3 regions of the Desulfovibrio sp. genome follow, and region 3 is predicted to be linked to each of the others. Evidence: predicted binding sites of a transcription regulator. Region 3 holds the regulator's gene; each other region holds the start of a gene.

Region 1 (3,281 bases), on a different contig from region 3:
ATCTTTCCATCGCCGGGGTGGCCGGTGCTGTTGGCCTCTATAATGGCCTTGACCACAGCTTCGACCTTTTCATCGGGAACGCAGATATTGAACAACCGCTTGGGGATCAGCCTGCCCACTTCGGTCAGGGATTCGCCCGCCGGAGTGCGCGGCAGCTCGCCGCTTTCCATAACCATGCGCAGGGTGGCGGGATCCATGCCTTTTTTGCCGCGTCCCAGGCACTTGGTGCATGAGAATGAGGGGCATCCGGCCTTGGACAGGGCATTCTTGGTAGCCGCCACCATGTTGGCTCGAACCATTGCAACTATTTCCTGCATGGGAGCCTCCTACAGGCCGGACTTGCCGCTGCTGATGGTCCAGGCCTCGCTGACGCTTGAAACAAAGATTCTGCCATCGCCAAAGTGACCGTCGCCCGTTTTTGCCACGCGCAGGATAACGCGGATGGCATCGTCCTTGTCTTCATCGCTGACCACAAGCATGAGCATCTGCTTGGGAATTTCGTCGTACTGGATATCGCCCACCATGATGCCTTTCTGCTTGCCACGGCCCACCACATCAAGCTTGGTAACGGCGGGAAAGCCCGCTGACAGCAGCTCGGAGAGAACCTCGGTGGTCTTTTCAGGCCGAATAATCGTGCGAATCATCTGCATTGTTGTTCTCCGTTTCGTGCTGTTGGTTTAGGCGTCCATCAAGCCGTGTTCCATGAGCAGCTCTTCGAGCCGTTCCTGGGAAAGGGGCTTGGGGATAATAAACATGTCGTTACCGTCGATCTTCTGCGCCAGGGTGCGGTATTCGTCGGCCTGTCCGCAGGTGGGGTCAAATTCGATAACGGTCTGCTTGTTGATTTCGGCGCGCTGCACCATGTTGTCGCGCGGCACAAAGTGGATCATCTGGGTGCCGATTTCCTTGGCAACGGCAGAGACAAGCTCGGCTTCGCCATCAACCTTGCGGCTGTTGCAAATGATGCCGCCAAGGCGCACGCCGCCGGTGTTGGCGTACTTTTTTACACCCTTGCAGATGTTGTTGGCGGCGTAGAGGGCCATCATTTCGCCCGAAGCCACGATGTAGATTTCCTGGGCCTTGCCTTCACGGATGGGCATGGCGAAACCGCCGCACACAACGTCGCCCAAAACGTCATAGAACACGTAGTCGAGGTCTTCGGTGTAAGCGCCAAGGCGCTCCAGCAGACCGATGGAGGTGATGATGCCGCGCCCGGCACAGCCGACGCCCGGTTCGGGGCCGCCGGATTCCACGCAGCGGATGCCCTTGAAGCCGTTTTTGAGCACCAGATCCAGCTCGATGTCTTCACCCTCTTCACGCAGGGTATCGAGCACGCTCTGCTGGGCAAGGCCGCCCAGGATAAGGCGCGTGGAGTCGGCCTTGGGGTCGCAACCCACGATCATGATGTTCTTGCCCATTTCGCCAAGGCCGGCGTTAAGGTTCTGTGTGGTGGTGGACTTGCCGATACCGCCCTTGCCGTAAATAGCTACCTGACGCATGAGATTCCCTCTGGGTTTGATGTTCCCGCGCTCGTTGCGCTTGTCCCTCTTTGTGCAGAAACCGTGCCGTTAGATTAACTATATAATATTATTACTTAATTTTATAATCTGCATGCACAATCAATACAAATTTGTTAAGGTGGCCCATCGTGCGGAAAAAACTGTCCAATCTGTAACTTGCTTTAATAATAGATTTTTATTTGAGCAAAAATTTCAGGCATAAACAGCCGATACAAATTTGTTTGAAATTGGGAACGTGTTGCAGGGGAATTGCCATGTGTGAATGTGCTGGGGCAGAATGGGCTACATTTGGAACACATGATGATGGAAACGGCAGAGGAAAACAGGCAGGGCAGTGATGGCTGCTCATGAACACAGAAAGCCCGGCCCATCTGGTAAATGGGGCGGGGCAGGGGTTGAATCGCCAAAAAGCGGCGAATTGAGAGCAGTGTGAAGGGAGGAAGGGAGCGGTTCAGGCAAGAACGTATCTGTTCGGACGGTTTTGCCAGTAGGGGAGAGAAAAGGGCTTATTCATCAAGCGTGGTCAGGCCTGCATGGCCGCAAAGATATGCATAGCCAAGACAGGAAAAGTTTGATTCAAAATTGTACCAAAATAGGAATGGAAACGTAAAAGTTGCAAAGCGTGAACAACCCAACTCGCGCAAGAAATACTGCGGGCAAGACCTTGCGCACGGCTTATGAACGGCATGCGCGGCAGAAATGCAGTATGGGGTTCGGGGATGGGGAAGGTGAGCTACGCGCAGCCAGAAGTTTTTAAAGTTTCTGCGCGGGTTAGAGTCGTGATTAGGATATCTGCCAGATCAGCATTTCAAGGGAATATTCCGTGCGTTCCACATATTCCCCGTTCTGGTTGCGAAATCCCTCAAGATGCGCGGCAAGATGGGCCATGTCCGGCTCAGCGCCACGGGCGCGCAGGTTGGCGGCGCAGGCTCCAAGCAGCTTGTCGCGGGTGTGCGGCACAATCCACTGACCGTTAACGGGCAGCGCTGTATACTGAATGCACTGACTCTCAAGCCATGCGCGCATATCTGGGGCATCGGCAAACTGGGGCGGCGTAATGCCGTAATGCGTGTACAGCCCGGCCATGACATCCGAAGTTTTGCGCTCGTTAAAACCCATAAAGACCACCTGCTCCAGCGCGTAGTGCTGCAGCTTTTCGCGGGCGGCGTCATCGCTCAGGGCCGGGGTCATGGAAGCAAAAACAATCTGAAAGCGTTCCTCAAGGGCAAAGTGCTCCCAGTCGGAAAGCACGGGCCGGATGTTGGCAAGGCCCTGCGCGGCGGCATCCTGCATGAGGATGCGGAGCATTTCGTCCGATATATCTACGGCAGTGACCGATGCGGCCTCCTGCGCAAGGCGGATGGTGTACATGCCGCTGCCGCAGCCCACATCCAGAACCGTTTTGCCGCGAAAATCCACGCCGTTGTCGCGCGCCAGCTGGAGCATGCGCCCCTCGTAGGTGTCAGCCCCGGCTTCATAGCGGGGAAAGGACTCGGCTCTGCTGTTCCAGAATTCCCTGGTGCTGTTTTGGGCTGTCATGGCGTATCCTTTGGGTTGGTCGCAACCCGCCTGGACAATTGGAGCAATGCACAGAAAATATGCGTCAGACGGCGCGGCAATATTGCAGCTTGTTTCTGATTTCCTGAGGTGTGGACTTTGCAAACACCCACTTTGCAGACGGTGAACCGTCTGCAAAGTGGGTGCTGTAAACGTTTAACTGCGCGGCATATTGCCGCAATCCAAAGTCTAGCGGGCTTCGAG
Region 2 (3,281 bases), on a different contig from region 3:
AAGCACCCTTTGCATAGCCGAACATTTCGCTTTCAAAAAGCGTGGGGGCGATGGAAGGGCAGTTGACCTTGACGAAGTTTTCTTCCCGCCGCGGGCTGTGACGGTGCAGCCAGCGCGCCAGCATGCTTTTGCCCGTGCCTGTCTCTCCGGTGATGAGCACGGGAATATTCAGCTTTGCAACTTTGCGCACCACAGCCATTGTACGCACCATGGGCGGCGTCTCGAGCAGCTTGGTTTCCAGTAGAATACTGCTTGAGTCATCCTGTATTTTGCCGGAATGCTCCGTCACAGGTCTTACCTTTGCCGTTCGTTCCTCAGCCAGAACTGCGAACAGAAAAGCCGTAAGCACTGGTGTAAGTTCAATGAGGAAGTTCAGAATCTCAACAATATTATCAGGCTGTTTTACAAAAGAAACGTGCAGCGTGCCAATGACCTCGCGGTTGATGATCAGGGGCAGGGCAATAGTTGCGTTAAGGCCCACTGACGAGAGCGGCATGGGGCCATCACCCAGATTATGCACAGAAAGATCATTAATAACAACAGGTTTGCGCGAGGATATGGCAAGACCTGCCACCGTATTGCGCGCTATGCGAGTATTTGAAAGTGATTCTACTACGGTTCCATCCGCAGCGGTGAACAGGTTCAGAAATTCCCTTTCAGCGTCATAAAGATTAATACAAAACCTGTCGTAGTGAAAAAGTTCACGAATCTGTTTTGATAAAATTTGAAAAAAAGCGTTCCTGTCGATTTTTCCTGCCACAATGCGGGCCAGATGGTGAACAACCTGTCCTACAGTGAGAGAGGGATTGCTCAACCCCTTGGGTGTAATTGTATATTTCATAGTAACCGCCTGTATTTGGGCAATTTTGTGCCCAAATATAATCAATTTTACCAACAAATCAAAGCTTTCACTGGTTGTTCAATCAAGTTTGTGAAAATAAATCCATTATTCTCGCAGGATACCGAGCAACACATTTTTTGGCACACCAATTGCTCTATACCCTACAGCAAGGCTTAAAGGCACAAAATATTATTGGTATTTATGTGTGGATATACAATATACCACAGATACAAAACTAATAATTTTGCAAAATATACTCTTGTTTTGCTCATGCTGCCATTAAGTTTTTGCCTGAAAAAACTTTTTTATAGCAATGTTATTAAAGGAGAGCGGTATGGTAACCCATTTTGTGGTTCACGAACCCGGCGACAGCGTCGGTGTTATCGTTGTCGAAGGGGTGAAGAAAGGCGACAAGCTCAATGGCTGGGTCATGGACGGAAACCAGAGCATTGACTTTGAAACGCTGAACGACATTCCGATCGGCCACAAGATTGCCCTTAAGGATATGGCTGTGGGCGACACCGTCATCAAGTACGGCACCGACATTGGCAAGGTTGTGCAGCCCATCAAGCGTGGCGAACACCTGCATGTCCACAACGTCAAAACCAAGAGGTGGTAATCTGATGCAACAGACATTTATGGCCTATCGCCGCGAAAATGGCCGCGTGGGCATCCGTAACCACGTTATCATTCTGCCCCTGGACGACCTCTCCAACGCCGCTTGCGAAGCGGTAGCCAACAACGTCAAGGGCACCCTGGCTCTTCCCCATGCTTATGGCCGCCTCCAGTTTGGCGAAGACCTTGACCTGCATTTCCGCACGCTGATCGGCGTGGGCTCCAACCCCAACGTTGCCGCCGTTATCGTTATCGGTATCGAACCCCAATGGACCAAGCGAGTGGTGGACGGTATCGCCAAGACCGGCAAGCCCGTTGAAGGCTTTGCCATCGAACAGCACGGCGACCTTGAAACCATTTGCAGCGCTTCCCGCAAGGCCAAGGAATTCATGCACTTCGCCACCGAATTGCAACGCACCGAATGCAAGGTGAACGAACTGTGGGTCTCCACCAAGTGCGGCGAATCCGACACCACCTCCGGTATTGCCGCCAACCCCACCGTTGGTAATGCTTTTGACAAACTGTGGGAAAAGGGCGCCACCACACTCTTTGGTGAAACCACTGAGATCACCGGCGGTGAGCATCTGGTTATGGAACGCTGCGCCAATGATGAAGTACGCGCCCAGTTCAAGGCCTTTTTTGACCGCTACGCCAAAGTTGTGGACGACCACAAAACAGACGACCTCAGCGACTCCCAGCCCACCAAGGGCAACATTGAAGGCGGCCTGACCACCATTGAGGAAAAAGCCCTGGGCAATGTGCAGAAGATTGGCCGCAAAGCTCCTGTTGTCGGCTGCCTCGACAAGGCTGAAATGCCCACCGGCCCCGGCCTGTGGTTCATGGATTCCTCGTCCGCCGCTGCTGAAATGGTTACGCTCTGCGCGGCCTCCGGTTTTGTGGTGCACTTTTTCCCCACGGGCCAGGGCAACATCATCGGCAATCCCATTCTGCCGGTGATCAAACTTTCGGCCAACCCCCGTACCGTGCGCACCATGAGCGAGCACATTGATGTTGACGTTTCCGGCATTCTGCGCCGCGAAATAAACCTCGATGCCGCTGGCGACAAGCTGCTTGAAATGATGTTCCGCACCTGCAACGGACGCAATACCTCCGCTGAAGTTCTGGGACACAGAGAGTTTATTATGACCCGTTTGTACGAAAGCGCTTAAGTTGCGTTATGTATCCTGGGAAAGTTGCTTTCCCAGGATACTTTCTTCCCCCAAAAAGGAATGATACTGCTTTCGAAAAGGAGGCCTAGATGAAGTTCAAAGCCATATTACCTTGCCTTTTCCTCGCCCTCTCCCTCATTTTAATGGCTGCCCATCCGGCTGCCGCCGCGTACCCAGACAAACCAGTCAGCATGATCATTGCTTTTACCGCAGGTGGCTCCAGTGACGTTCAAGCACGGATCATGCAAAAATACTGGGATAAATATGTCAAAGAACCCTGGGTGTTTGTGTATAAACCCGGCGCTGGCGGCATTATCGGCTTTACGGAAATAGCCAAGGCAAGCCCTGATGGCTACACCATTGGCGGCCTCAATATCCCGCATCTCGTGCTTCAATCCCTCGCGCAGCGTGCTTCATTCAATGCAGACAGCTTTGAATACATCGCCCAGGTGGTCAACGACCCCCAGTGCATAGCCGTGCTTAAGTCAAGTAAATTCAAGTCGTTCAAGGATATTATTGATGCCGCAAAGGCTTCTCCCAATGCAATCAGGGTTGGGCTTGTCGGTCCGCTGAGCGGACATCATCTGATGTTCCTGGAGTTCAACAAACTCTTCCCCGATGTGAAACTGAGCCGTGTTTTTTATAAAGGAGCCGCT
Region 3 (3,281 bases):
CGCCGCGCTCAAGCCGGGTAAGGGCCATTGCGCGGCAAACGGCAGGGGGGGGTGCGCCTGAACGGGGGCGAGCTGTTGCCAGCCCGCCCCCCCATTATGAATGATTACAACACGGGGTCAATGAGGGCATAGCCGCTCACCTTGGTGCGGTATACCACATTGATGCGGTTGTTTTCTGCGTTAAAGAACACCAGAAACTCGCTGCCGATGGAATCAAGCTGCATGAGCGCTTCATCCAGATGCAGGGGCTTGGTGGCGAGGCGGTCGGTGCCGTCAGCGGGCTGCTGCACGTCGGCTTCGGCATCGAGGTTGTAGGTAAACACGTCCACATCCGTATTACGGGCATGCCGCCGCTGGGCCTTTACCCGGGCCACCTGGCGCTTGATCTGCGATTCAACCTTGTCTGTCACAAGGTCAATGGCTGCATACATGTCTGAGGTCTGTTCCGTGGCGTTGATGTGCAGGCCTTCGCCTGTAACGGTCACTTCGCAGCGATGGCGGAACTTATCGACTGTCAGCACAACGGCAACTTCAAGGCCAGAGGCCTTGCCAAAAAACCGTCCCAGCTTTTCCATGCGGCGACGGGCATACTTCTTCAGATGTTCGGAGGCTTCAAAATTCTTGAAAGCAAATGAGATGTTCATAAGTTCCTCCTAAGTATTGAGCCACTCGACGGGGAATCAGAAATGCTCCTTGCGCCTTGACGAAGATGGAATATCAAGCGCCGTGCGGTATTTTGCCACCGTGCGCCGCGCAATATTGACCTTGAGACGCTCCTTGAGCATTTCGCCGATACGCTCATCGCTGAGGGGGGATCGGGTATCTTCCTCAGAGATGAATTTCTTGATCAGAGCCTTGACGCTTTCTGAGCCTACCTGACTTCCGTCATCGAGTTCAAGGCCGCTGTTAAAGAAAAACTTCAATTCAAAGATGCCGTGGGGCGTTGCCACATACTTGTTGGTGGTAATGCGGCTCACCGTTGATTCGTGCATGCTGATATCGTCAGCAATATCCTTGAGAATGAGCGGCGCGAGCTTGGTCACGCCGTCTTCAAAAAATGGCTGCTGATGGCGCACAATGCTTTCCATAACCTTGTAAAGCGTGCGCTGGCGCTGATACAGGCTCTTGATAAGCCATGAGGCGGAACGGATCTTTTCGGAGCAGTAGTCCTTTTCCTTATCCGAACTGCCAATATTCATCTGGCTCATGGCCGAAAGCTGCAACTGGGGCAGGCCGTCATCATTGAGCAAAATCACAAATTCGTCGCCCATCTTGTACACAAATACATCGGGGCTTACGTAAGTTGGCTCGCCGCCGCCAAAACTTGCGCCGGGCAATGGGTCAAGGCTCTGAATGATATCCAGATACTCCTTGAGCTCTTCCATATCGAGCTTGAACTTGCGCAGCAGGGGCTTGTAGCGCTTGGCCTCGAGGTCTTCAAGGTGCGATTCTACCAGCTCCACGAGGATGGGGTCGCGGGCGTAGTTGAGGCTTTTGATCTGCACCATCAGGCATTCGCGCGCATCACGCGCGGCAACGCCGATGGGGTCAAAAAGCTGCACCCTTTCAAGCACGGGCAACACGGCCTCGGGCGCAACCTGGGCCATTTCTGCCACTTCTTCAATGCTGGCTTGCAGATACCCGGCGGAGGAGAGATTGCCGATGATGACCTCGCCAATCCCCTTCTGCTCTTCTGTCAGCGAAGAAAGGCGCAACTGCCAGAACAGATGCCCTTCTAGGGTGGGCTTGGCCGCATAGCGGGCTTCAAGGGGCGAAATTTCTTCGGCAAGTTCAAATTCGCGTGACTGCGAAAGGCGGGGTGTGCTGGCAAACTCGCCGAGGTAGTCTTCCCAGTCGGCGTCCTTGGCCAGTTCCCTGTCGTACACTTCCTCCTTGGGCGCTTCGCGGCTGTCGTCGTGCTGCTCCTGGGAGGCATCGTCCGTAAGTGAAGATTCTTCGAGAAAGGGGTTTTCAAGCAGCTCCTGCTGCACAGTTTCCAGAAGTTCCACGCGTGAGAGTTGCAACAGCTTGATTGCCTGCTGCAATTGCGGGGTCATTACCAGTTGCTGTGACAGCTTAAGTTGCTGCCGTAGTTCCAGTGCCATGTGTACTCTTTTGCCTTAACTAGCCATAGGACTATAGAATTATCTGTTTACAAGTACTGTGCCACATCTGCAAAAATTATGCAATAGCTAACAGTTGCAAGATCAGGTTCGCGGCATCCCTATCCTGAGGCACGGGCTGCCCGCGTCAAAAACCCAGATTTGGCGCAGTTTTTGCGCCGCTGAAAATAAACTGCGCACCAAAAAAGGGGAAGGCAATGCCCTCCCCTTTTTGCGCGATTTTGCGATACCCAAGCGTGGTGAAAACCAATAAGCCTCGCTGCGTTAACGCCGCGAATTACACCTTGGCGAACTTTTTCGCCGCTCCGATAAATTCGCGGAACAGCGGATGCGCGTTCATGGGCCGGGATTTGAATTCGGGGTGGAACTGGCAGCCAAGGAACCAGGGGTGGTTCTTCAGCTCAATGATTTCCACAAGCGAATCGTCAGGGGCGGTGCCGCTGAAAACCATGCCCTTTTCGCCCAGCATTTCCTTGAAGGCATTGTTGAATTCGTAGCGGTGACGGTGGCGTTCATCAACCATGCCCTTTTTGTAGGCCACAAAGGCCTTGGTATCGGGCTGCACCTTACAGGGGTAGGAGCCAAGGCGCATGGTGCCGCCCTTGTCGCTACCCGCGTCGCGTTTTTCAACGTTCTTGGTGCGGAAGTCGAACCACTCGGTCATAAGGTAGATAACCTTGTGGTCAGAAAGCGGGTTGAATTCTTCCGAGTTGGCGTCATCAAGGTTTGCCACGTGGCGGGCAAATTCGATAACCGCGCACTGCATGCCAAGGCAGATGCCGAAGAAGGGAATGTTGTTTTCACGCGCATAGCGGATGGCGGCAATCTTGCCTTCCACGCCGCGGTAGCCAAAGCCGCCGGGCACAAGAATGCCGTGACAGCCCTTGAAGGATTCCGCGCAATTACTTTCGTCCACATTTTCGGAATTGACGTAGCGCAGCTCCACCTCAACACGGTTGGCAACGCCACCGTGGATGAGGGCTTCGTGCAGGCTCTTGTAAGCTTCCTTGAGGTCAACGTACTTGCCCACAATGGCAATGGTGACCTTGCCCTTGGGGTTGGCGCAGTCGCTCACGAGCTTTTCCCAGGCTTCAAGGTGGGCATTGCGCGCGGGCAGGCGCAGCATGATGGCTACCTTCTGGTCAAAGCCTTCTTCAT

The links. The regulator sigma-54, encoded in region 3, starts transcription at its own class of promoters, with help from an activator protein. The targets are predictions, from matches to a motif close to CTGGCACGGNNNNTGCTT.
Region 1: a site for sigma-54 is predicted at 1,552-1,569, ahead of nifH (nitrogenase iron protein). Genes of this name have one in related genera too.
Region 2: a site for sigma-54 is predicted at 979-996, ahead of QZ383_RS07155 (UxaA family hydrolase). Genes of this name have one in related genera too.

Annotation. Positions count from the first base shown of each region.
Region 1 is NZ_JAHZCJ010000010.1:93,876-97,156, reverse strand. It holds gene QZ383_RS12590 (P-II family nitrogen regulator) at 1-317, opposite strand, end outside; gene QZ383_RS12585 (P-II family nitrogen regulator) at 327-650, opposite strand; gene nifH (nitrogenase iron protein) at 678-1,499, opposite strand; gene QZ383_RS12575 (class I SAM-dependent methyltransferase) at 2,304-3,059, opposite strand; gene QZ383_RS12570 (anaerobic glycerol-3-phosphate dehydrogenase subunit C) at 3,267-3,281, opposite strand, start outside.
Region 2 is NZ_JAHZCJ010000004.1:127,570-130,850, forward strand. It holds gene QZ383_RS07150 (sigma-54-dependent Fis family transcriptional regulator) at 1-841, opposite strand, end outside; gene QZ383_RS07155 (UxaA family hydrolase) at 1,176-1,460, shown strand; gene QZ383_RS07160 (UxaA family hydrolase) at 1,465-2,625, shown strand; gene QZ383_RS07165 (tripartite tricarboxylate transporter substrate binding protein) at 2,715-3,281, shown strand, end outside.
Region 3 is NZ_JAHZCJ010000001.1:531,154-534,434, reverse strand. It holds gene raiA (ribosome-associated translation inhibitor RaiA) at 105-644, opposite strand; gene rpoN (RNA polymerase factor sigma-54) at 681-2,105, opposite strand; gene QZ383_RS02260 (CTP synthase) at 2,401-3,281, opposite strand, start outside.